One region of the Streptomyces sp. NPDC056486 genome, then DNA from elsewhere that is predicted to be linked to it. Evidence: riboswitches for the same ligand, from Rfam matches in the RefSeq annotation. Region 1 holds a riboswitch; each other region holds the start of a gene.
The links. Region 1 has a riboswitch for cobalamin ahead of ACFQ7F_RS32015 (ABC transporter substrate-binding protein). Riboswitches for the same ligand answer to the same signal wherever they lie in the genome.

Region 1 (5,293 bases):
GCGTGACCGTGACGGGCGTGCCCGCCGTGCACGGTCCCGGCAGGCGCGAGGACGTCGAACCGATCACCGGCGAGGTCGTCGGCTTCGTCCTGACCGGTGACGGCCTGCCCACGGTCTACGTCAGCGGCGACAACGCCTCGCTCACGGCGGTAGAGGAGACGGCCGCACGGTTCGGGCCGGTGGACACCGCCGTCCTCTTCGCCGGCGCACCGCGCTTCCCCTTCCTCTTCGACGGCGCACCGATCGTCCTCGACAGCACCCAGGCCGCCGAGGCCGCGAAGATCCTCGGAGCGCGCCGGGTCGTCCCCGTCCACTTCGACAGCTGGGCCCACTTCACCGAGGGCCGCACCGAGTTGGTCGTCGCCTTCACCGCCGCGGGTCTCGCCGAACGTCTGCAGCTCGACTGACGGCCCTCGCAGGGAGGAGCTCAGCTCCTCAGGAAGCGGATCGACGGGCGGCTGTCCGGGCCGCCGTCGTCCACCCTCGTCACCACCGCCCGTACCCCGTACACCTTCGCGATCAGCTCCTCCGTGATCACCTCGGACGGTGTGCCCGACGCGTGGGCCACGCCTTCGCGCAGGACCAGCACGTGGTCGCAGAACATGGCGGCCAGGTTCAGGTCGTGCAGGGCGATCACGCTGGTCAGGGGGAGGTCGGCCACCAGGGACAGGATGTCCAGCTGATGTTGGATGTCCAGGTGGTTGGTCGGTTCGTCCAGGAGGAGTTCCTGGGGGGCCTGGGCCAATGCCCTGGCTATCTGGACCCGTTGGCGTTCGCCGCCGGAGAGGGTGTGCCAGGACTGGCCTGCCCGGTCGGAAAGGCCTGTGCGGGTCAGGGCCTCGCGAACCGCCTCGTCGTCCTGGGGAGTCGAGGGGGACCACGGCCTGCGGTGCGGGATGCGGCCCAGGCGTACGACGTCCTCGACCGACAACTCGACCTGCGTGGTGGCGTCCTGGTCCACCACCGCCACCCTGCGTGCCACCGTGCGGCGGCCCACGTCCCGCAGCGGACGGCCGTCCAGCGTGACCGCTCCCGATGCCGGGGCCAGGACGCCCGCCAGGATGCGCAGGAGGGTGGACTTGCCCGAGCCGTTGGGGCCGAGCAGGCCGACCGTGGCTCCGGGGGGCGGCGCCAGGGTCACTCCGTCGATGATGAGGTGGCCGCCCGCCGTTCTGGTCACCCGGTCGGCCCGCAGGCCGGGGGCAGCAGCGTGCGGGATCACACCGTCGGTCATGTCGTCGGTCACGTCGTCTTTCGCGTGCGGTAGAGGACCAGGACGAATGCCGGGACGCCGATCAGGGACGTCACCACGCCCACCGGGACCTCCTGCGGGTCCAGGACCGTACGGGCCAGCGTGTCCACCCACACCAGGAACACCGCGCCCGCGAGCGCCGTGACCGGGAGCAGGCGCGCGTGCCCCGAGCCGACCAGGGCGCGGGCCGCGTGCGGCAGGACCAGGCCCACGAAGCCGATGGCGCCCGCGCTGCTGACCAGCGCCGCCGTGAGGAGGGCCGTGACGGAGAGCAGCAGGAGGCGGGTGCGGGCCACGTGGACTCCCAGCGTCGCCGCCGCGTCCTGGCCGAACACGAACGCGTCCAGGGTGCGGGCATGCGCCAGGCAGATGACGAGCGCGACGAGAAGGATCGCCCCGCACAGCCAGACGTCCGTCCAGCCGACGCCGCTCAACGAACCGAGCAGCCAGAACAGGACACCCCGTGTCGTCTCCGCATCGCCCGCAGTCAGGATCACGAACGAGGTGAGCGCGGAGAAGAGTTGCATCGCCGCAACGCCGGAAAGCACCACCCTGTCGGCGCTCCCGCCCAGGGTGTGGCTGAGCAGCAGCACGAGGGCGAACGAGCAGAGGGCCCCCACGAAGGCACCCGCCGAGATCGACACCACTCCCCCGCCGACTCCGAGTACGACGATCGCGACCGCCCCCGTGGAAGCGCCCGAGGAGACGCCGAGCACGAAGGGGTCGGCGAGCGGGTTGCGCAGGAGGGACTGGAGGACCGTTCCGCACACCGCGAGGCCCGCGCCGCAGACCGCCGCGAGGAGCGTGCGCGGCATGCGCAGGTTCCAGACGATGCCGTCCCGGATGGGCGTCAGCTTCGCCTCGCCCCAGCCGAGGTGGGCCGCCACCGCCGACCACACGTCCGGTACGGAGATGTCGGCGGGGCCGATCGTGACGGCCACCGCCACGGAGAGTGCGAGGGCGGCGAGCCCCGTCGTCCAGAGCAGGATCTGGCGCAGGCCGCCCGCGACGCCGACACCGGAACCGATACGGGCACGGGCACGGGCGCCGACACCGGCACCAGCACCAGCACCAGCACCAGCACCGGCGCCTCCCCTCACTTGTCGAGCCCGAACTCGCGCAACGCGTCGGCGACTTGTTCCACACCGTCCACCGTGCGGATCGTCGGGTTCATGGCCTGGCCGCTCAGCAGCACGTACCGCTTCTTCTTCACGGCGGTCAGGTTCTTGGTGACCGGATTGGACTCCAGGAACTCGATCTTCTTCTTCGCGCTCTCGGCCGTCTGCGACTTGCGGGTGAGGTCGCCGATGACCAGGGCGTCCGGGTCGCGGTCCGCCACCGTCTCCCAGTTGATCTGGGGCCACTCCTCGCGGGTGTCGTCGAAGACGTTCTTCACGCCGAGCTCGCGGGTGATGATGCCCGGCGCTCCGCAGCAACCCGCGATGTAGGGGGCGTCGGAGTTGGCGAACCAGTAGAGGAGCGAAGTATCGGACGCGTCGATCTTCTTCGTGGCCTTCGCCACCCGGCCCTTGAGCTCCGCGACCAGGCGCTCGCCGCGCTTCTGGACCCCGAAGGCCCTGGCCAGGTCCCGCACCTCGCCGTACACCGTGTCCATGGTCAGCGTCTTGACCCGCTTGCCGTCACCGTCGCCGCTGTTGTCCTTGCCCGCGCAGTCGGACGGCGAGACATAGGCGGGTACGCCGAGTTCCGCGAACTTGGCGCGGTCGGCGACGCCGCCCTTGCTGACCGTCGCGAGGAAGGACGCGGTGACGAAGTCCGGCTCCTTGGCGAGGACCTTCTCGAAGGAGGGGTAGCTGTCGGCGATCCGGGGCACCTTGGCGTTGTCCTTCGCCAGGCCCTTGAGCACCGGGTCCGTCCAGGTCCCGGTGCCGACCATGCGGTCCGCGAGACCGAGGGAGAGCAGGATCTCGGTGGAGCCCTGGTCGAGGGAGACCGCCCGCTGCGGCGGCGCCTTGATCTCCGCCTTCTTGCCGCAGGAGGTCAGGGTCAGTGGATAGCCGTCGGCCTTCTTGCCCGCGGTGGACGTGGCGGAGGGGTCCGGCGAGCCGCCGCAGGAGGTCAGGGTGACGACCAGGGCCGCGCTGAGGAGGACGGGCGTACGTACGCGACGGGCTGTGCTGCGAAGGACGGGTAGAAGAACGGGTATACGTACGCGACGGGCTGTGGAGGACACACGATCCCTTGAGTCTCACGGCTCATACGCGGAGCCTGGCCTGCTTCGTCACCTCCGCCGCTCGGTGCGCGGGCGAAGGCGCCAGCAGGTCTTCGGACTCGGGGATCGGCCGGCCGGGGCGCCTTCCCAGGCGTCCGTGGACGCCCAGTGGCCGTGGCCCCGCCCGTTCCCCCTCACCGCTGCGCGTCAGTTCCGGATTCGCACCGGATTCCCTGGCCCTGGTGTGGGTCGACTGGCGTCCGCAAGCTATCACGCGAGGTCAGGACGCCCCTCAGAACGCCTGGTCAGGACGCCTGGCCAGAACCTCTGGTCAGGACGCCCCGTCGGGCCTCGGTGCGCCGCGGTAGGTGCCGAAGGACCACTTGTTGCCCTCGGGGTCGGCGATCGCGAACTCCCGGCTGCCGTACGGCTGGTCCTCGATCTCACGGATGATCTTGACTCCGGCGGCGCTGAGCCGCTCGTAGAGGTCGTCGACGTGGTCGGTGACGACGTACGCGCCGAAGGTGCCCGGCTTCAGGCACCAGTCCTGGGACTTCTCGTCGTACGAGCCCAGCATGACGGCGCCGCCCTCGGGCCAGTCGAGCTCGGCGTGGGCCACGCGGTCGCCGTCCTTGTAGACGGCGGTACGCAGGAAGCCGACCGTGCCGACCAGGAAGTCGATCAGGGCGGGGGCGTCGTTCGCCTGGAGCGACGGCCAGACATCGGGGGCGCGCCCGGCGGAGGCGGACTGAGGCTCAGGCTGCTGCTTCTCGTTGGTGTCCATGCGTCCTACTCTTCGCCCCCGCCATGGCTCCCGGCTTGGATATTCCGGCACTCTTCGGCCAGCCAGCCGCTGGGACTCACCCCGGTGTACTGCCGGAAGTCCCGCACCAGGTGGGAGTGGTCGTAGTAGCCGCAGTCGGCGGCGACGCGGGCCAGGTCGGGGGCGCCGCCCGACGCGACAGGGCGTACGACGGCGTTGCGGGCGCGCTGGAAGCGCATCAGGCGGCCCGCCTGCTTGGGGCTCAGGCCCGTCTCCGCGCGAAAGAGCGTGGTCAGGCGGCGTTCGCTGAGCGCCACGTGCCGGGAGAGGCCGCGCAGGGTGCCGACGCCCCGGTGCCGGGCAAGCCAGGCCCAGGCTTCGGCGACCTCGGGCCGTACGACTCCGTCCACGTCGGCGTCTGCGTCGGCCACGCGCTGCCGCAGGTAGCCGGACAGGGAGGCGAATCGCTCCTCCCAGTTGCCCTGCTCGCACAGCAGCTCCCGTACGTCGACGGCGCGGCGCCCCATCACCTCCGCGCCGGACGTCACCAGCTCGCCGGTCAGCGCCGAGGCCGGTACGCCGAACAGGGCGCGGGCGGCGAGCGGATGCACGGCGAGCTGGATGCCCGCCTCGTGCTCGGGCCTGGCGATGTATGCCGGGGACTGGTGCAGGCCGCCCAGGACGATGTCCGTGCGGATGGCGTCGGGGCCGACCGCCTGCTCGGGACTGAGGCCGGTGGCGACGGGGCCGTCCAGCGAGAAGATCAGCGTCAGATATGGGGACGGCAGGCCGCGGTGCAGGCCGGGCCGCTCCCCCGCCGTGCGGTAGCCGACGGCGGACACCACCATGTCGTCGAGCCGCGGAGCGGCCCGTACGAACTCACGGGAGACGGTCTCCATGCTCACCAGTATGCGATGAGCGCCGCTCCGGAGCAGCCCCGAACGCCTTTGGGCGTCCGATGCCACTACCCGCCCACGGCCCTCTCATGCCCGTTCCGTCCGGTGATGTCGATCATGGGAATCCGCTGCCCCACCCCATACGATGACCCGCCGCTCCGGACGGGGCGCAGACCGCTCTCAGGGGGCACAGAACCATGGCAGTAAAG
Region 2 (5,293 bases), on a different contig from region 1:
GCAGCAGGTTGACTTCGTCGACGTAGAGGATGCCGCGATGGGCGTCGGCGAGAAGACCCGGCTCGAAGGCCTTCACGCCCTCGGCGAGCGCCCGCTCGATGTCGAGCGCCCCGACAAGACGGTCCTCGGAGGCTCCGACGGGCAGCTCGACCATCCGCGCGTCCCGCACCGATGCCCCGCCGACGTCGTGCGGACCGTCGGGGCAGGCGGGGTCCGGGGCGGCCGGGTCGCAGGAGAAGCGGCATCCGGCGACGACGGGCACCTGCGGCAGCAAGGCCGAAAGGGCCCGCACGGCGGTGGACTTGGCGGTGCCCTTCTCTCCGCGCACGAGCACACCGCCGACGGCGGGCGAGACGGCGTTGAGCAGCAGGGCGAGCCGCAGGTCGTCCTGTCCGACGAGAGCGGTGAACGGATAGGGGGTACTCACAAGGCCTCCATTACGTGGTTCAGGGCGGGGCAGGGGGCGGCGGCTCTCGCCCAGGGAGCAGCGGCTCTCACCCGTCCCCCTCCGCCGGTCGTGGGGGCGCCCCGGGTGCGATGAAGGGGAGGCCGGACGGGGCGCCGGTCTCGATCAGGCGGAGCAGCGCGTCCGTGTCCGCATGCTGCTCGATCAGGTCGCCGAGCAGGTCGAGCTGCTCCTCGCGCAGAACACCGAAGCTGGTGTCGGGCGCCGGCACGAAACGGCGCCCGGCGGCGCGGGCGACCTCGGTCAGGAAGCGGCGCCGGAACGCGTCGCTCTCCAGCGACCCGTGCCAGTGCGTGCCCCACACTTCACCCACGCGGCAGCCGTCCAGGAAGGGCTCTCCGCCGAGGACTTCGGCGACGCCGTGATGGATCTCGTACCCCTCGACGGGTTCGCCGAGCGCCTCGCCGACCGGCCGTGCGAGGGTCTTCTCGCGTGCGAACCGCACGCGCACGGGCAGCAGGCCGAGCCCGTCCACGGCTCCTGCCCGTGACTCGACGTCGTCCTCGATGTGCTCGCCGAGGACCTGGAAGCCGCCGCAGATACCGAGCACGGGCCGCCCCTCGGCAGCGCGGCGCGCGATGGCGTCCGCGAGACCGCGCTCGCGCAGCCACTGCAGGGCGCGGACCGTGCCGCGCGTCCCCGGTACGACCACGAGATCGGCGTCGACGAGTTCATCGGCGCGGTCAACGAACCGCACCACGACGCCGGGTTCGGCGGCCAGGGCGTCCACGTCCGTGAAGTTCGACATCAGCGGCACGGCACAGACGGCGACCCGCAGCACGTCCTCACCGACCGGGGGAGCGACGACGGACTCCCGTACGGCGCCCCGCAGGGACACCCGGAGCCCGTCCTCCTCGTCGATACCGAGACCGTGCTGGAAGGGAAGCACGCCGAACGTACGCCGCCCGGTGAGCTCATGAAGCATGTCGAGCCCCGGTTCGAGCAGCGAGACGTCGCCACGGAACTTGTTGACGAGATACCCGGCGACCAGTTCCTGGTCCTCGGCGCTGAGCAGCGCCGTCGTCCCGAAGAAGGAGGCGAAGACGCCGCCGCGGTCGATGTCGCCGACCACGATGACCGGGAAGCGGGCGGCCCGCGCGATCCCCATGTTCACGATGTCCGTACGCCGCAGATTGATCTCGGCGGGACTGCCCGCGCCTTCGCAGATCACGGCGTCATAGCTGCCCCGAAGTTCTTCGAGACATCCCACGACGGTGGAGAGCAGCTGTTCCTGGCGCCCACCGTGATAGCCGCGCGCACTCATCTCGCCCACGGGCTTTCCCATGAGGACGACCTGGCTGCTGCGGTCACTGCCCGGCTTGAGCAGCACGGGGTTCATCAGCGCGCTCGGCTCGACCCGGGCGGCCTGCGCCTGCATGGCCTGGGCCCGCCCGATCTCGGCGCCCTCGCGCGTGACGAAGGAGTTGAGGGACATGTTCTGCGCCTTGAAGGGCGCGACGGAGACCCCCTTGCGGGCCAGCCACCGGCAGATCCCGGCAGTGATCACGCTCTTCCCCGCGTCGGACGTGGTCCCGGCCACGAGCAGCCCACCACTCATCAGGCCCTGCCTTTCCGCATAGTGCTCACCACTGCGGCGACCCCCAGGGCAAGCAGCCCGACCCGTCGCGAAAGCTTCACGGCCCGCTCGATGTCGGCGACTTCGACGTCCCGCCCGTCCCCGTTCAGGACAGGCCGGTGCTCGACCCGGCCTCCGTACGAGAGGGTCCCCCCGAGCCTTACCCCCAACGCCCCGGCGAAGGAGGTCTCGACCGGCCCCGCGTTGGGGCTCGGATGCTTGGCGGCGTCGGTACGCCAGGCCCGCAGGGCCCCTCGTGGCGCATCCCCGGCGGCAGCGGCGAGCACCGCGGTGAGCCGGGCCCCGGGCCACCCCAGAACATCGTCGAGCCGCGCGGAGGCCCACCCGTACCGCCGGTACTTCACGGACTTGTGCCCGACCATGGCGTCGAGCGTGTTCACGGCCCGGAAGGCGACGAGCCCGGGAACCCCGCCGAGCGCCCCCCACACCAAGGCGCCGACGACCGCGTCGGACGTGTTCTCGGCGACGGACTCGACCACGGCCCGCGCGATGCCGTCGGCGTCGAGGGCCTGCGGATCACGGCCGCACAGATGCGGAAGCCGCTCCCTTGCCACCTCGATGTCCCCGGCGGCGAGCGCCCCGCCGACGGCCCGCGCCTCGCGGCCCAGCGAGGTCCCGCCGACCACGGCCCAGGTGGTGGCGGCGGTCAGCGCGACGGATGCGGCGCGTGATTCACGTACAAGGGAAGAGGCCAGGGCAGCGGCACCTGCCGCACCCCCGGCGCACACCACGGCATGCAGGGCGCCCCACCCGCGGTGGTCACGCCACAGCACACGCTCGACGGCTCCCGCGGCCCGACCGAACGCGGCGACCGGATGCCCGCGGCGAGGATCGCCGAGGAACAGATCACCGAGGAGGCCGACGGCGGCGCCGTACGCGAAGTCGCGATCGGCACACATGGCTTCAGCCGGCCGTTACGCGGAGGAGAGCGAGGGGCCCGGCCTGGACAGGCAGGGGCACAGAGACCGGCAACGAGCGGCCGCGCATGGCGATATGTCCTCACTCAGGGTGTCCGCGCCCTGATTCGACGAGATCGGCGGCGAGAGTTCCTGGCTTCCGAGGAGTCGTCTCCTCGATGACAGTGGCGGGACCGCGCCGGATTCGCACCGGCTTCCTCTTCTGCCGCCGTAATGGCTCCGGCAGTCCACCACGCCCACGAACGCCCGTCAACTTGCCGTTGACCTGGGGCGGGAGAGTGTGCCGAGGCCCACATAGGGCCGGTTTCTCCCTAGGCCTGGAAATGTAACTTTCCTAGACTGGAACACGACAACCGGAGAGCGGTCCAGGAGTGATTGGGTCCGGTCGTGACGTGGTGTGACGGTTCTCGGCGGACCTGGCGGCCCTCCAAGATCACGGCGCTATCGTGCATCGGCGTGGGCGAAGAGCGACGGACACGCGTCGAGGGACGCCGGCTCTCGGGCAGGGGGAGGTCGGCGTGTCCAATGAGAGCTCGTCCGGATTGTTCTGGCGCAGGAGCAGCTACAGCGGGGCCGACGGAGAGTGTGTTGAAATTGCCTTCGTGCGGAAAGCGGTGATTGTCCGTGATTCGCAGAACCCGTCGGAACCCGGCGTCGTCTTCTCCGTCGAGCGCTGGCAAGCGTTCCTGAACGCTCTCGTCGGAGCTGGGTGAGAGGGAGGGGGGAACGGGATGACTGAGCATCATCTTGCCGATGTGCGGCGGCTGGTGAACGGCGTGCACGGGGGGAAGCGGAAGGCATCGGGGGTCGTCGCGGCCGTGGCGGGGTGTGTGCTGCTCGGTGCGGCCGTCACCCTGGTCGGAGCGGCGGCCTCGCTGTTGGTCGAGGGGACGGCGGCGCGGCTGGCTGTCTGGGTCCTCACGGCCGTGGTGGCCGCGGTGGCCGTGGGTCTGTGGTGGGGCTTCGCCGAGTTCAGGCAGAATCGTCAGCCTTGGGCTCGGGCCGCTGAGCGGGAACCACAGCACGGCGGTCGTCGCTGAGCGTGGGCGTTGCCCCCGCCTGCGAGATCAGCCTGGCGAGCTGGCGGCTGAGCGCGATCACGGGGGCCGAGAAGACAGCGATCACCGGGCCGACCGTCCGGAACCCCGTCATGCCGATGGCGGCCAGGACGACGAGCACTCCGGTGAGCGTCAGCACCAGAACGAGTATGCAGCCGGTGCAGTAGACGATCCTGGTCGTGAACATCCGCACGTTGTCGTCCGTGCGATGGCGGTCCAGCGTGTCCATCCGATTCGTACGGCCCTGGTCGGTCATCGCTTCGCGGACGAGCTGGTTGTAGGAGGGGCCGACGGATGTCGGCTGCTCGGCGCCGGCGTCGGCGGTGACATGGGCGGCCCCGCCGGCGTTGCTGCCGACGGAGGCCCCATCGGCACCTTGCGCACCACCCGTACCACCGCCCCGCCACGGCGCCTGCCTGATGGCCGCGAGAATCCCCCGCCACCACTCTCGCAACGCGGCTGGCATGTTGAGGCCTCCTCGCTCCTGCCGGACTCCTCGGGCCCGGAAGGTCAGCTGCTGTCAATGCCGTCCCTGACCCGGTTGATCAGGTCGATGGCTTTATCTCCGCTGTACGCGGTCTCGCGCAGGGATTCGAAGCACTCCTGGTGACGCACGATCAGCTCGTGATCGTCACGGATCGACTGGTTCCCCTGAGCCTCCAGGTAAAGCAGGTCCTCGTCGTCGAGGAAGCCGAGCAGGATGAAGCTGCTCAAGGTGGAGTAGTGGGCGCCCGCTGTGAACGGCAGAACCTGGAGGGACACCTTCGGGCGTGCCGACATGTCAATGAGGCGCTGCAGCTGGGCGCGCAGCACGCGCGGACCGCCGATCTGCCGGTGCAGCGCGGCCTCATCGATGACGAAGAACGTCCACGGCGGGTCCTCGCCCTCCAGAGCGCGCTCTTGGCGCGCTGTCCGCAGTTCCACGATCCGCCGCGCCCGCTCCGTCGCCACGCGCGGGGCGAGGAGCGCCATCGCGTACTCGTCCGTCTGCAGGAAGCCGGGCACGATGATCGGGTTGTACGTGCGAATGGACGCGGCGGCACTCTCGTACCCCACGTACTGACTGAACTGCGGTCCGATGATGTCGTGGTACTGGGCCCACCAGCTCGCGCCCTTGGAGCCGCGAGCGGCCTCTTCGAGTTCCGCGCCGAGATCCGGATCCGTCACTCCGTACTGCTGGAGGAGAGCGCGCAGATCGGTGACGGAGAGGCTGACCGTTCCCTGCTCGATCCTCATGATCTTGGACAGTGACCAG
Region 3 (5,293 bases), on a different contig from region 1:
TGGACGACCTGGAGCGCCTCGGCTTCGTCGAACGCCGTCCCGCTCCCGACGACCGCCGCCGCCGCATCGTCGCCCTCGCCCCGGCGGGCCACGACTTCCTGCGCGACTCCGACACGATGGCCCGCGGCGTCCGCGACGAACTCCTCGCCCCGCTCGGCCCGGACGAGCGGGAGATGTTGCACGCGCTGTTGTCCCGGGTGGCGCATACGGATGATGCGTCATGACGGAACGGGGCGGCCATTCCCCCTCAAATGGCCGCCCCGGTTCGCGCGCTCGGGTCAGGAGTTCGTGGGCAGCTCCGCCCTCACCTCGCGCGCCGCCGCGACCAGGTTCTCCAGGGAGGCCTTGGTCTCCGGCCAGCCGCGGGTCTTGAGGCCGCAGTCGGGGTTCACCCACAGGCGCTCGGCGGGGATGGCCTCAAGTCCCTTGCGCAGCAGGGCTGCTGCCTCCTCGGTGCTGGGTACGCGCGGGGAGTGGATGTCGTAGACGCCGGGACCCGCCTCGCGCGGGTAGCCGTGCTCGGCCAGTTCGCGGGCCACCTGCATGTGTGAGCGGGCGGCTTCCAGGCTGATGACGTCGGCGTCGAGATCGTCGATGGCCTGGACGATGTCACCGAACTCGGCGTAGCACATGTGCGTGTGGATCTGGGTGTCCGGACGTACGCCGCTGGTGGTGAGGCGGAACGACTCGGTGGCCCAGTCCAGGTAGGAGGGACGGTCGGCGGCGCGCAGCGGCAGCGTTTCGCGCAGCGCGGGCTCATCGACCTGGATGACCGAAGTGCCGTCCGTTTCGAGGTCGTTGACCTCGTCGCGCAGGGCGAGGGCGACCTGGCGCGCCGTGTCGCCGAGCGGCTGGTCGTCGCGGACGAAGGACCAGGCGAGCATGGTGACCGGGCCGGTGAGCATGCCCTTGACGGGCCGGTCGGTGAGGGAGTTGGCGTACGAGGTCCAGCGCACCGTCATCGGTTCGGGCCGCGAGATGTCGCCGGCCAGGACCGGCGGGCGCACATAGCGGGTGCCGTACGACTGGACCCAGCCGTGCTGCGTGGCGAGGTAGCCGGTGAGCTGCTCGGCGAAGTACTGCACCATGTCGTTGCGTTCGGGCTCGCCGTGCACCAGGACGTCGATACCCGCCTTCTCCTGGAAGGCGAGGACCTCGCGGATCTCGTTCTTGATGCGCTCTTCGTAGCCGGCCGTGTCGATACGGCCCGCGCGCAAGTCGGCCCGTGCGGTGCGCAGTTCGGTGGTCTGGGGGAAGGAGCCGATGGTGGTCGTGGGCAGTTGCGGCAGGCCGAGGCGAGCCTGCTGGGCCGCCGCACGCTCCGGGTAGGCGTGCGCGCGGCGGGCATCGGCGCCGGTGACGGCGGCGACGCGGGAACGTACGGCCGGATCGTGGGTGAGGGCCGAGCCCGAGCGGGACGCCAAGTCTGCGCGGTTGGCGGACAGTTCGGCTGCGATCGCGCCAGTGCCCTGGGCCAGGCCGCGGGCCAGCGTGGCGATCTCGGCGGTCTTCTGGTGGGCGAAGGCCAGCCAGCGGGCGATCTGCGGGTCGATGTCCCGCTCGGCGGTGGCGTCCAGCGGGACATGGAGGAGGGAGCAGGACGCGGAGACGTCGACCCGGTCGGCGAGACCCAGGAGCGTGCCCAGCGTGGACAGGGACTTCTCCAGGTCGTTGATCCAGATGTTGCGGCCGTTCACGACGCCCGCGACCAGACGCTTGCCGGGAAGACCGCCGACGGCGGCGAGGTCCTGGAGCTGGCTCGCGGCGGCCTCGGTGAAGTCCAGGGCGAGGCCCTCGACCGGCGCCTTGGCAAGCACCGGAAGTGCCTCGCCGAGCCGGCCGAAGTAGGAGCCGACCAGGAGCTTCGGGCGGTCGGTGAGGGCGCCCAGATCGCGGTAGGCGCGGGCGGCGGCGTTGAGTTCGGCCGGGGTGCGGTCCTGGACCAGGGCGGGCTCGTCGAGCTGCACCCACTCCGCGCCCGCCGCGCGCAGGTCGGCGATGACCTCGGCGTACACGGGCAGCAGGCGGTCGAGGAGCGTGAGCGGCTCGAAGTCGGCCGCCACGCCGGGCGCGGGCTTGGCGAGCAGCAGATAGGTGACCGGGCCGACAAGGACCGGACGGGCCGCGAGGCCGAGCGCGATGGCTTCCTTCAGCTCGTTGACCTGCTTGGCGGAGTCGGCGGCGAAGACGGTGTCGGGGCCGAGTTCCGGCACGAGGTAGTGGTAGTTGGTGTCGAACCACTTGGTCATCTCGAGCGGCGCCACGTCCTGGGTGCCGCGGGCCATCGCGAAGTAGCCGTCGAGCCCGTCGGTGTCGACGGCCTCGCGGTGGCGCTGAGGGACGGCGCCGACCATGACGCTGGTGTCCAGGACGTGGTCGTAGTACGAGAAGTCACCGGTCGGCACTTCGTGGATGCCGGCGTCGGCCAGGTGCTGCCAGGTGGACCGGCGCAGCTGCGCCGCGGTGTCCCGGAGGGCGTCGGCGCTGACACGGCCCTTCCAGTAGCCCTCGACGGTCTTCTTCAGTTCCCGGTTGGGGCCCTGGCGGGGGTAGCCGTACACGGTGGACCGTGCTGCCGCGGCTGCGGACTTCGGTGTCATGGAAATCTCCTTCGCGAGATGACTCCTTGAGATCCCGGAGACGGGACGCGGACGCGAAGGGGTGACGAACCCGGCGGACCGAACGCGCGCCATCGGCGCGGTGCTGCGGTACTCCACCTGATCTGTACGCCGACCCGCCCACGAGGTCACCGGGATACCGCACGTGAGGGGTCACGTACGGGCAACGGGCAGGTCTTCGGACTCGCGGGCACACCTGCCGAGGCAGGTTCCTACTGGCCGTCGCTTCCCGGATCCGCGCTCGGATCCAGTGCGTATGACGGCGGTCGTTCCCACTCACCGCTGCGGGGCAGTCCCGGATTCTCACCGGGTTCCCTCTTACGACGCGTCTGCCTGGCGGGCAGGGCGAACCAGCTGCACTGGTCAGGCTAAGGGGTGGTCGCCCTCTTGGGCAGTACTGATCACATTCCGGACCGTGAGGTGAGACACGGACCCCGGCCCGAGTCAGCGCGTGCGGGGGCGCGGAACAGATCACCACTCTGTTCCGCGCCCCGCTCACAGCAGCCGCAGGCCCCTCGGCCGGCGGCGGACCCGGGCCCCTCAGCCCCGGTCGTAGATGTGGAACCCGCGGCCGCTCTTACGGCCGAGCAGCCCTGCTTCCACCATGCGCTGGAGCAGCGGCGGCGGGGCGTACAGGGGCTCCTTGAACTCTTCGTAGAGAGACGCCGCGATGGAGGCGACCGTGTCGAGGCCGATCAGGTCAGCCAGCTTCAGCGGCCCCATCGGGTGCGCGCAGCCCAGCTCCATGCCCGCGTCCACGTCGGCCGCAGTGGCGAAGCCGGACTCCGTCATCCGGATGGCCGAGAGGAGGTAGGGGACGAGCAGCGCGTTGACGACGAAGCCCGCCCTGTCCTGGGACCGGACGACCGTCTTGCCCAGGGTGTCCGTGGCGAAGTCCTGGACGGCGGCGACCGCCTCGGCGGCCGTGTGCAGCGAGGAGACGACCTCGACCAGGGGGAGTACGGGGGCGGGGTTGAAGAAGTGAAGGCCGAGGACGCGATCGGCACGCCGGGTCGCCATGCCCAGACGCATGACCGGGATGGAGGAGGTGTTGGTGGCCAGGATCGCGCCGGGGTCCTCGACGACCTTGTCCAGGGCGGCGAAGACCTCGGTCTTCGCCGCGGCGTCCTCCACGACGGCTTCGACGACGAGCTGGCGATCGGCCAGGTCGTCGAGGCTGCCGGTGAAGACCATGCGGGCCAGTGCGTCTTCGGCACCGATGCGGTCCAACTTTCCGCGCTGTACGGCACGTTCGAGCGATACGGCCACGCGTTCGCGGGCGGCGCGTGCGGTCGGCCCGTCGGCCTCGCACACCACGGTGTCCAGACCGGCGCGGGCGCACACCTCGGCGATTCCGGCGCCCATCTGGCCCCCGCCCACCACGCCGACCCGGCGGATGGCTGCGGTCATGACTGTCCCTCCGGGCGGTGCACGAGGTGGCGGCTGTAGGCATCCGTGGTGAAGAACGCGGGCAACTCCCGCGACAAGGCGGTCCGGTGGAACAGTCCACGGACTTCGTCGACCGGCGCCCACGGATACTCCGCACCCAGGGCGGCGAGCTCGTCCTCCATCAGCTCAAGAACCGTCTCGCGGTCGACGGCCCGGTGCCGCAGCCACTGCCAGATCTGCACCCGGGCGATCTCCGCGGTGGCCGCGTCCTCCATCAGGCCGTACAGGGCGACGGCTCCCTGCCCATGCAGCCAGGCGGCGAAGTAGCGCAGGGCGACGGCGATGTTGGTGCGTACACCCTCCGACGTGGGCGGCGCGCTGACGCGGCGCACGGAAAGGAGCTGTGCTGCCGTCACCTCGACGTCGTTGCGGGCGCGGTCGATCTGATGCGGGCGGGTGTCGAGCACCCCGTCGAACACCTCTCGGCAGACGGGGACAAGGGCGGGATGGGCCACCCAGGAGCCGTCGAAGCCGTCCTCGGCCTCGCGTTCCTTGTCGCGCCGCACCGTGGCGAGCGCGGCTTGGTGGGCGTCCGGGTCCTTGCCGGGTACGTGGGCGGACATGCCGCCGATGGCGTGGGCGCCCCGCTTGTGGCAGGTGCGTACGAGCAGTTCGGTGTACGCGCGCATGAAGGGGGCCGTCATCGTGACCTTCGCCCGGTCGGGCAGCAGAAAGTCGGTGCGGTGCCCGAAGGTCTTGATGAGGCTGAAGAGGTAGTCCCAGCGCCCTGCGTTGAGGCCGGAGCTGTGCTCGCGGAGTTCGTGGAGGATCTCCTCCATCTGGACGGCAGCCGTGATGGTCTCGATCAGGACAGTGGCTCGGATCGTGCCGCGTGGGATGCCGAGAAGGTCCTGGGCGAGGACGAACACGTCGTTCCAGAGCCGTGCCTCGTCGCGGTTCTCCAGCTTCGGCAGGTAGAAGTACGGGCCGTGCCCGGCGTCGATCTGCCGCTGGGCACAGTGGAAGAAGTAGAGCCCGAAGTCCACGAGGGAGGCGGGCGCCGGGCGTCCTTCGAGCCACAGGTGCTCTTCGGTCAGATGCCAGCCGCGCGGGCGGACGACGATGGTCGCGACCTGCTCCCCGAGCCGGTAGCGCTTGCCCTCCGGCGTGGTGAAGTCGATCCTGCGCTCGATGGCGTCGAGCAGATTCAGCTGACCGCCGATGATGTTGTCCCAGGTGGGTGAGGTGGCGTCCTCGAAGTCCGCCATCCACACCTGGGCGCCGGA
Region 4 (5,293 bases), on a different contig from region 1:
TCCAGGGAGGCACGCCAGTTGAACGACGGCGAGCAGTTGTAGGCGAGCATCTGGTCGGGGTGCTCGGCGTGGATCGCCTCGGCGAACTCGCGGGCCTGGGCGAGGTCAGGGGTGCCGGTCTCGACCCAGATGAGGTCCGCGTACGGGGCGTAGGCGAGGCCGCGGGCGATGACGGGCTCCATGCCGTTCCGCACCCGGTAGAAGCCTTCAGCGGTGCGCTCGCCCGTGACGAACCGGGCGTCACGCTCGTCGACATCGCTGGTCAGCAGGTTCGCGGCGAGCGCGTCCGTACGTGCCACGATCAGCGTCGGCACATCGGCGATGTCGGCGGCAAGGCGGGCCGCGTTGAGGGTGCGGATGTGCTGGCCGGTGGGCACGAGGACCTTTCCGCCCAGGTGGCCGCACTTCTTCTCGGAGGCAAGCTGGTCCTCGTAGTGGATGCCCGCCGCACCCGCGGCGATCATCGCCTTGGTCAGTTCGAAGGCGTTGAGCGGACCGCCGAAGCCCGCCTCGGCGTCGGCGACGATCGGCGCGAGCCAGTCGGTGACGTCCTCACCGCCCTCGGCGGTGGCGATCTGGTCGGCGCGCAGCAGGGCGTTGTTGATCCGGCGGACCACCTGGGGAACCGAGTTGGCGGGGTAGAGCGACTGGTCGGGGTAGGTGTGCCCGGCCTGGTTGGCATCGGCGGCCACCTGCCAGCCGGACAGATAGATCGCCTGGAGACCGGCCTTGACCTGCTGGACGGCCTGACCGCCGGTCAGGGCGCCGAGCGCGTGGATGTAGTCCTGCTCGTGCAGCTGCCGCCACAGCCGCTCGGCCCCGCGCCGGGCGAGGGTGCTCTCCTCACGGACGCTGCCGGAGAGCCTGACCACGTCCTCGGCGGTGTAGGTGCGCTCGATGCCCTTCCAGCGGGAGTCGGTCGCCCACCGCTGAGCCAGCTCCTGGGCCGTTGCGGTCGTCGTCCCCGTTGTCGTCGTCCCTGCCTGTGCCATGACCGTCTCCTGAAGACTCGTGAACTATGCGAATGTCTGACACTGGGTGCCGGACGAGTTGAGGGTGCGGCCCGCCGATTCCGGGGTGAGCCATCCGAGCAATGCTGCCGAGCCGGGTGGAAGGGTCGGGATCGCCGACGTCAGGGCATTGAGCCGTACCCCGTTTCCGATCCGCCCGACGGAGTCCGGCGGGCCGCAGTACGACTCTGGCATCGGCACTCAGTGCCATCAAGCAGGGAAAGCTGCCAACTTCTGCGCATCTTCCGGCGCCGTATTGCCAACTCTGTTAATGCCTGCAGTCCCTTTCGCGTGGCTACCATCACGGGCAGTGCCGACGAGGGTGACCGTGACCGGACAGGAGCCATGGGTGAGCAAGACGTACGCGGGAGCACGGCTGCGGAGGCTGCGGGAGGAGCGCCGCATGAGCCAGGCCGATCTGGCCCGGACCCTGGCCATCTCGCCGAGCTATCTGAACCAGATGGAGCACGACTCCCGACCGCTGACCGTGCCCGTGCTGCTGCGGCTCACTGAGGCGTTCGGAGTCGACCCGGGCTTCTTCTCCGAGCGCGACACCAGCCGCTTGGTGGCGGACCTGCGGGACGCCCTCACCGGCGAGGTCCTGGCCGGCCGGGTGTCCGCGTCCGACCTCTCGGACCTGGCATCGCGCATGCCCGCCGTGGCAACGGTCCTGGTGGACCTGGGCCGAAGGAACCAGCACCTCACCGAACAGCTCTCCGAAGCCGCGGAGGGGCGGGGGCCGGGAACGGCGGCGCAGCCCCGCTCCGCGCACGAGGAGATCCGTGAGTTCTTCTACCGGCGCCAGAATTACCTGCACGACATCGATCTCGCCGCCGAACAGTTCGCCGCCGAGATCGGCATACGCCCCGGCGAGGTCGTGCGCGCCCTGTCCGCACGCCTCGCCGAGCGCCACGGGGTGCGCCTGGCCGCGGACGCCCACGAGCTCCTGCACCACTACGACCCGACGGCCCGGGTCCTGCACCTCTCCAACCGTCTTCGCCCCGGCCAGCAGGCGTTCCGGATGGCCACTCAGCTCGTGCTCCTCGAGTACGCCGACGAGGTGTCCGCCCTCGCGTCGGAGGACTTCGACCGAGAGGCCGCGGCCTGGCCGCTGGCCCGCATCGGGATCGCCAACCACTTCGCTGCCGCGCTGATCCTGCCCTACCGCCGTTTCCACGCGGCCGCGGAGGAGTTCCGCTACGACATCGAGCGTCTCACCGACCACTTCGGACTCGGCTACGAGACGATCTGCCACCGCCTCAGCACCCTGCAGCGGCCCCGGCTGCGCGGTGTGCCCTTCTCCTTCGTGCGGGTCGACCGGGCGGGCAACATGTCGAAGCGGCAGTCCGCCACCGCCTTCCACTTCTCCCGCGCGGGCGGCACCTGCCCGCTGTGGAACGTGTACGAGGCGTTCGCCGCGCCAGGGCGCATCCACGTCCAGGTGGCCTCCATGCCGGACGGACAGCGATTCCTGTGGACCGCCCGAGCGGTCACCCGGCACCGCGGCGGCTGGGGCGAGCCCGGCAAGACCTTCGCCATCGGCCTCGGCTGCGAGATCCGCCACGCCTCACGGCTCGTCTACTCCGACGGCCTCGACCTCGACAGCGCGTCATCCGCCGTGCCCATCGGCATGGGCTGCCGCCTCTGCGAACGCACGGACTGCCCCCAGCGGGCGGTGCCACCACTGGACCGCAGCCTGGCGATCGACGAGAACAGCAGCACCTTCGTGCCCTACCCCGTGGCCGGGAAGCGGGCGGGCGGCGAATGAGGGGGTGGACTTACTAGGACGTCCAACTATATCTTCGTGGCACAAGGTCCGCGGTGCAGGGAAGCCGGTGTGAAACCGGCACGGTCCCGCCACTGTGACCGGGGAGTGTGCTGCCATCCACACGCCACTGGCGAGGTCTGCCGGGAAGGCGGGCGCCGCGCGTAGATCCGGGAGTCAGGATACCGGCCGCGGAATGTTCCGTGTTGTCCACGAGGATGGAGCAGACACGCATGGCACCGGTCCGTACCCACGACCCTGGTGATCCGGCGGAGCGCGGTCAACTCGCCACGCGCTCATAGGACTTCGCGACCTCCGGTGGTCTTCCTCCACGCCTGACGGTCCCGACGTCCGCTGTCCCGCGGCTCGCACCGGCAGCGCACACACCCGTGCGCCCCGCCGGCGGCTCGCCGTGCCCTCCCCGGATCGCACCTGACGAGAGCAGGCACCCATGGTCCGTGAACTCACCCATTTCGTCGGCGGTAAGCACACCGTCGGCGCCTCCGGCCTCTTCGGCGACGTGTACGACCCCAACACCGGCACCGTCCAGGCCCGCGTACCGCTCGCCGACCGGGCCGACACCGAGACGGCGATCGCCGACGCGGTCAACGCGCAGCAGGAGTGGGGCCGTTGGAACCCGCAGCGGCGCGCCCGTGTCCTGCTGCGCTTCCTCCAACTCGTCGAGGCGGAGCGAGACTCCCTGGCGCGGATGCTTTCGGCCGAGCACGGCAAGACCGTGGCCGACGCGCACGGCGACCTTCAACGCGGCCTGGAGGTGGTGGAGTTCGCGGCCGGTATCCCGCACCACCCACCTGGCGCTCACCGGCGCGCGGATCGGCGCCGGCGATGCCCTGCTGTGCGGGCTCGCCGATCACTTCGTGCCCTCCGGCAACCTGCCCGGGTTCCTTGACGACCTCGCCACGCAGCCGGTCTGGGACGCCCTGGAGATGTACGTGCGCCAGCCACCGCCCGGCGACCTTGCCGGTCACCGGACCTGGATCGACGACTGCTACGGCGCCGACACCGCCGTGTTCGGTCAGCCCGAGATCAAACTGGGTGTCATCCCCGGCATCGGCGGCTCGCAGCGGCTGACCCGCGCGGTCGGCAAGGCCAAGGCCATGGAGATGTGCCTGACCGGCCGCACCATGGACGCCGAGGGAGCGGAGCGGGCCGGGCTCGTCTCCCGCGTGGTGCCCGCCGCTGAACTCGTCGGCGAGGCCCTCGCCGTCGCCGAGACCGTCGCGGGCATGTCCCTGCCCGTCGCGATGATGGCGAAGGAAGCGGTGTCCCGGGCCTTCGAGACGACTCTGGCGGAGGGCGTCCGCTTCGAACGCCGCCTTTTCCACGCCGTGTTCGCGACCGCGGACCAGAAGGAGGGCATGGCCGCCTTCGTCGACAAGCGACCGCCCGGCTTCACGCACTCCTGAGGCGCCCCGGCCGCGGTGCACAGGGGCTGACCAGGGGCGTACGCCCCTGGTCGGGTGCGCTCGCGTGCCACAGGTGCAGCCGTCCCACAAGTTGTCAGGAAACTCGGTTGCGCACTATGGTCACCACGCCTTGGTGAACGGGAAATCCGGTGTGATGCCGGTGCGGCCCTCGCCACTGTGATCGGGAAGTCCGGCTCCAGCCCTCGCGGCAGCCACTGGGTGCACACGCATCCGGGAAGGCGGAGTCCGGTCGGTATGACCCGTAAGCCAGGAGACCGGCCAAGGCGCGTTGTCCATCCACGAGGTGCTGGAGAGGGTCTGCTTAGCCATGCACATAGCCGAGGGTTTCCTCCCACCGGCGCACGCGATCGCCTGGGGCGTAGCGTCCGCGCCGTTCGTCGTCCACGGAGTCCGCTCCCTGACCCGTGAGGTCAAGGAGCACCCGGAGAGCACACTGCTCCTGGGCGCCTCCGGAGCCTTCACTTTTGTCCTTTCCGCCCTGAAAATCCCTTCCGTGACGGGCAGTTGTTCGCACCCGACGGGCACCGGGCTCGGCGCGATCCTGTTCCGGCCGCCGATCATGACGGTGCTCGGCACCATCACGCTGCTGTTCCAGGCCCTGCTGCTCGCCCATGGCGGGCTCACCACGCTCGGCGCCAATGTGTTCTCCATGGCGATCGTCGGGCCCTGGGCGGGATACGCCGTCTACCGGCTCCTGAAGCGGTTCGACGTGCCGCTCATGGTCGCCGTGTTCTTCGGCGCGTTCGTCGCCGACCTGTCCACGTACTGCGTCACCAGCGTCCAGCTGGCCCTGGCGTTCCCCGACCCGAGCAGCGGATTCATCGGCGCTCTGGGCAAGTTCGGCGGCATCTTCGCCGTCACGCAGATCCCCCTGGCCGTCAGTGAGGGACTGCTCACCGTCCTGGTGATGCGGCTGCTCGTGCAGTCGAGCAAGGGCGAGCTCACGCGGCTCGGCGTACTGCTGCAGGGCAAGCAGTCGACCGTGACCGCGACGAAGAAGACGGAGACAGGGACGGGGGCCGGCGCCTGATGAGCATGAGCCGGAACGCGAAGATCAACATGGTGCTCCT

Region 2: it holds a riboswitch for cobalamin, as region 1 does, so the genes downstream of both, ACFQ7F_RS23380 (cobalamin biosynthesis protein) here and ACFQ7F_RS32015 (ABC transporter substrate-binding protein) in region 1, are expected to answer to the same signal.
Region 3: it holds a riboswitch for cobalamin, as region 1 does, so the genes downstream of both, metE (5-methyltetrahydropteroyltriglutamate--homocysteine S-methyltransferase) here and ACFQ7F_RS32015 (ABC transporter substrate-binding protein) in region 1, are expected to answer to the same signal.
Region 4: it holds a riboswitch for cobalamin, as region 1 does, so the genes downstream of both, ACFQ7F_RS36315 (aldehyde dehydrogenase family protein) here and ACFQ7F_RS32015 (ABC transporter substrate-binding protein) in region 1, are expected to answer to the same signal.

The regions. Positions count from the first base shown of each region.
Region 1 covers NZ_JBHTSF010000107.1:16,954-22,246, forward strand. The annotation lists gene ACFQ7F_RS32000 (MBL fold metallo-hydrolase) at 1-407, shown strand, start outside; gene ACFQ7F_RS32005 (ABC transporter ATP-binding protein) at 428-1,234, opposite strand; gene ACFQ7F_RS32010 (FecCD family ABC transporter permease) at 1,243-2,280, opposite strand; gene ACFQ7F_RS32015 (ABC transporter substrate-binding protein) at 2,349-3,419, opposite strand; cobalamin riboswitch at 3,512-3,698, opposite strand; gene ACFQ7F_RS32020 (VOC family protein) at 3,757-4,209, opposite strand; gene ACFQ7F_RS32025 (helix-turn-helix domain-containing protein) at 4,215-5,087, opposite strand; gene ACFQ7F_RS32030 (haloacid dehalogenase-like hydrolase) at 5,282-5,293, shown strand, end outside.
Region 2 covers NZ_JBHTSF010000059.1:46,933-52,225, forward strand. The annotation lists gene ACFQ7F_RS23370 (putative cobaltochelatase) at 1-427, opposite strand, end outside; partial or broken gene ACFQ7F_RS23375 (cobyric acid synthase) at 424-2,024, opposite strand; gene ACFQ7F_RS23380 (cobalamin biosynthesis protein) at 2,024-2,962, opposite strand; cobalamin riboswitch at 3,084-3,227, opposite strand; gene ACFQ7F_RS23385 (DUF397 domain-containing protein) at 3,499-3,693, shown strand; gene ACFQ7F_RS23390 (hypothetical protein) at 3,712-4,020, shown strand; gene ACFQ7F_RS23395 (hypothetical protein) at 3,953-4,504, opposite strand; gene ACFQ7F_RS23400 (helix-turn-helix domain-containing protein) at 4,549-5,293, opposite strand, start outside.
Region 3 covers NZ_JBHTSF010000142.1:10,899-16,191, forward strand. The annotation lists gene ACFQ7F_RS36285 (MarR family winged helix-turn-helix transcriptional regulator) at 1-224, shown strand, start outside; gene metE (5-methyltetrahydropteroyltriglutamate--homocysteine S-methyltransferase) at 279-2,600, opposite strand; cobalamin riboswitch at 2,770-2,988, opposite strand; gene ACFQ7F_RS36295 (3-hydroxybutyryl-CoA dehydrogenase) at 3,159-4,028, opposite strand; gene aceB (malate synthase A) at 4,025-5,293, opposite strand, start outside.
Region 4 covers NZ_JBHTSF010000142.1:16,955-22,247, forward strand. The annotation lists gene aceA (isocitrate lyase) at 1-992, opposite strand, end outside; gene ACFQ7F_RS36310 (short-chain fatty acyl-CoA regulator family protein) at 1,360-2,778, shown strand; cobalamin riboswitch at 2,799-2,984, shown strand; partial or broken gene ACFQ7F_RS36315 (aldehyde dehydrogenase family protein) at 3,227-3,580, shown strand; partial or broken gene ACFQ7F_RS36320 (enoyl-CoA hydratase-related protein) at 3,612-4,202, shown strand; cobalamin riboswitch at 4,303-4,501, shown strand; gene ACFQ7F_RS36325 (energy-coupling factor ABC transporter permease) at 4,531-5,253, shown strand; gene ACFQ7F_RS36330 (energy-coupling factor ABC transporter substrate-binding protein) at 5,259-5,293, shown strand, end outside.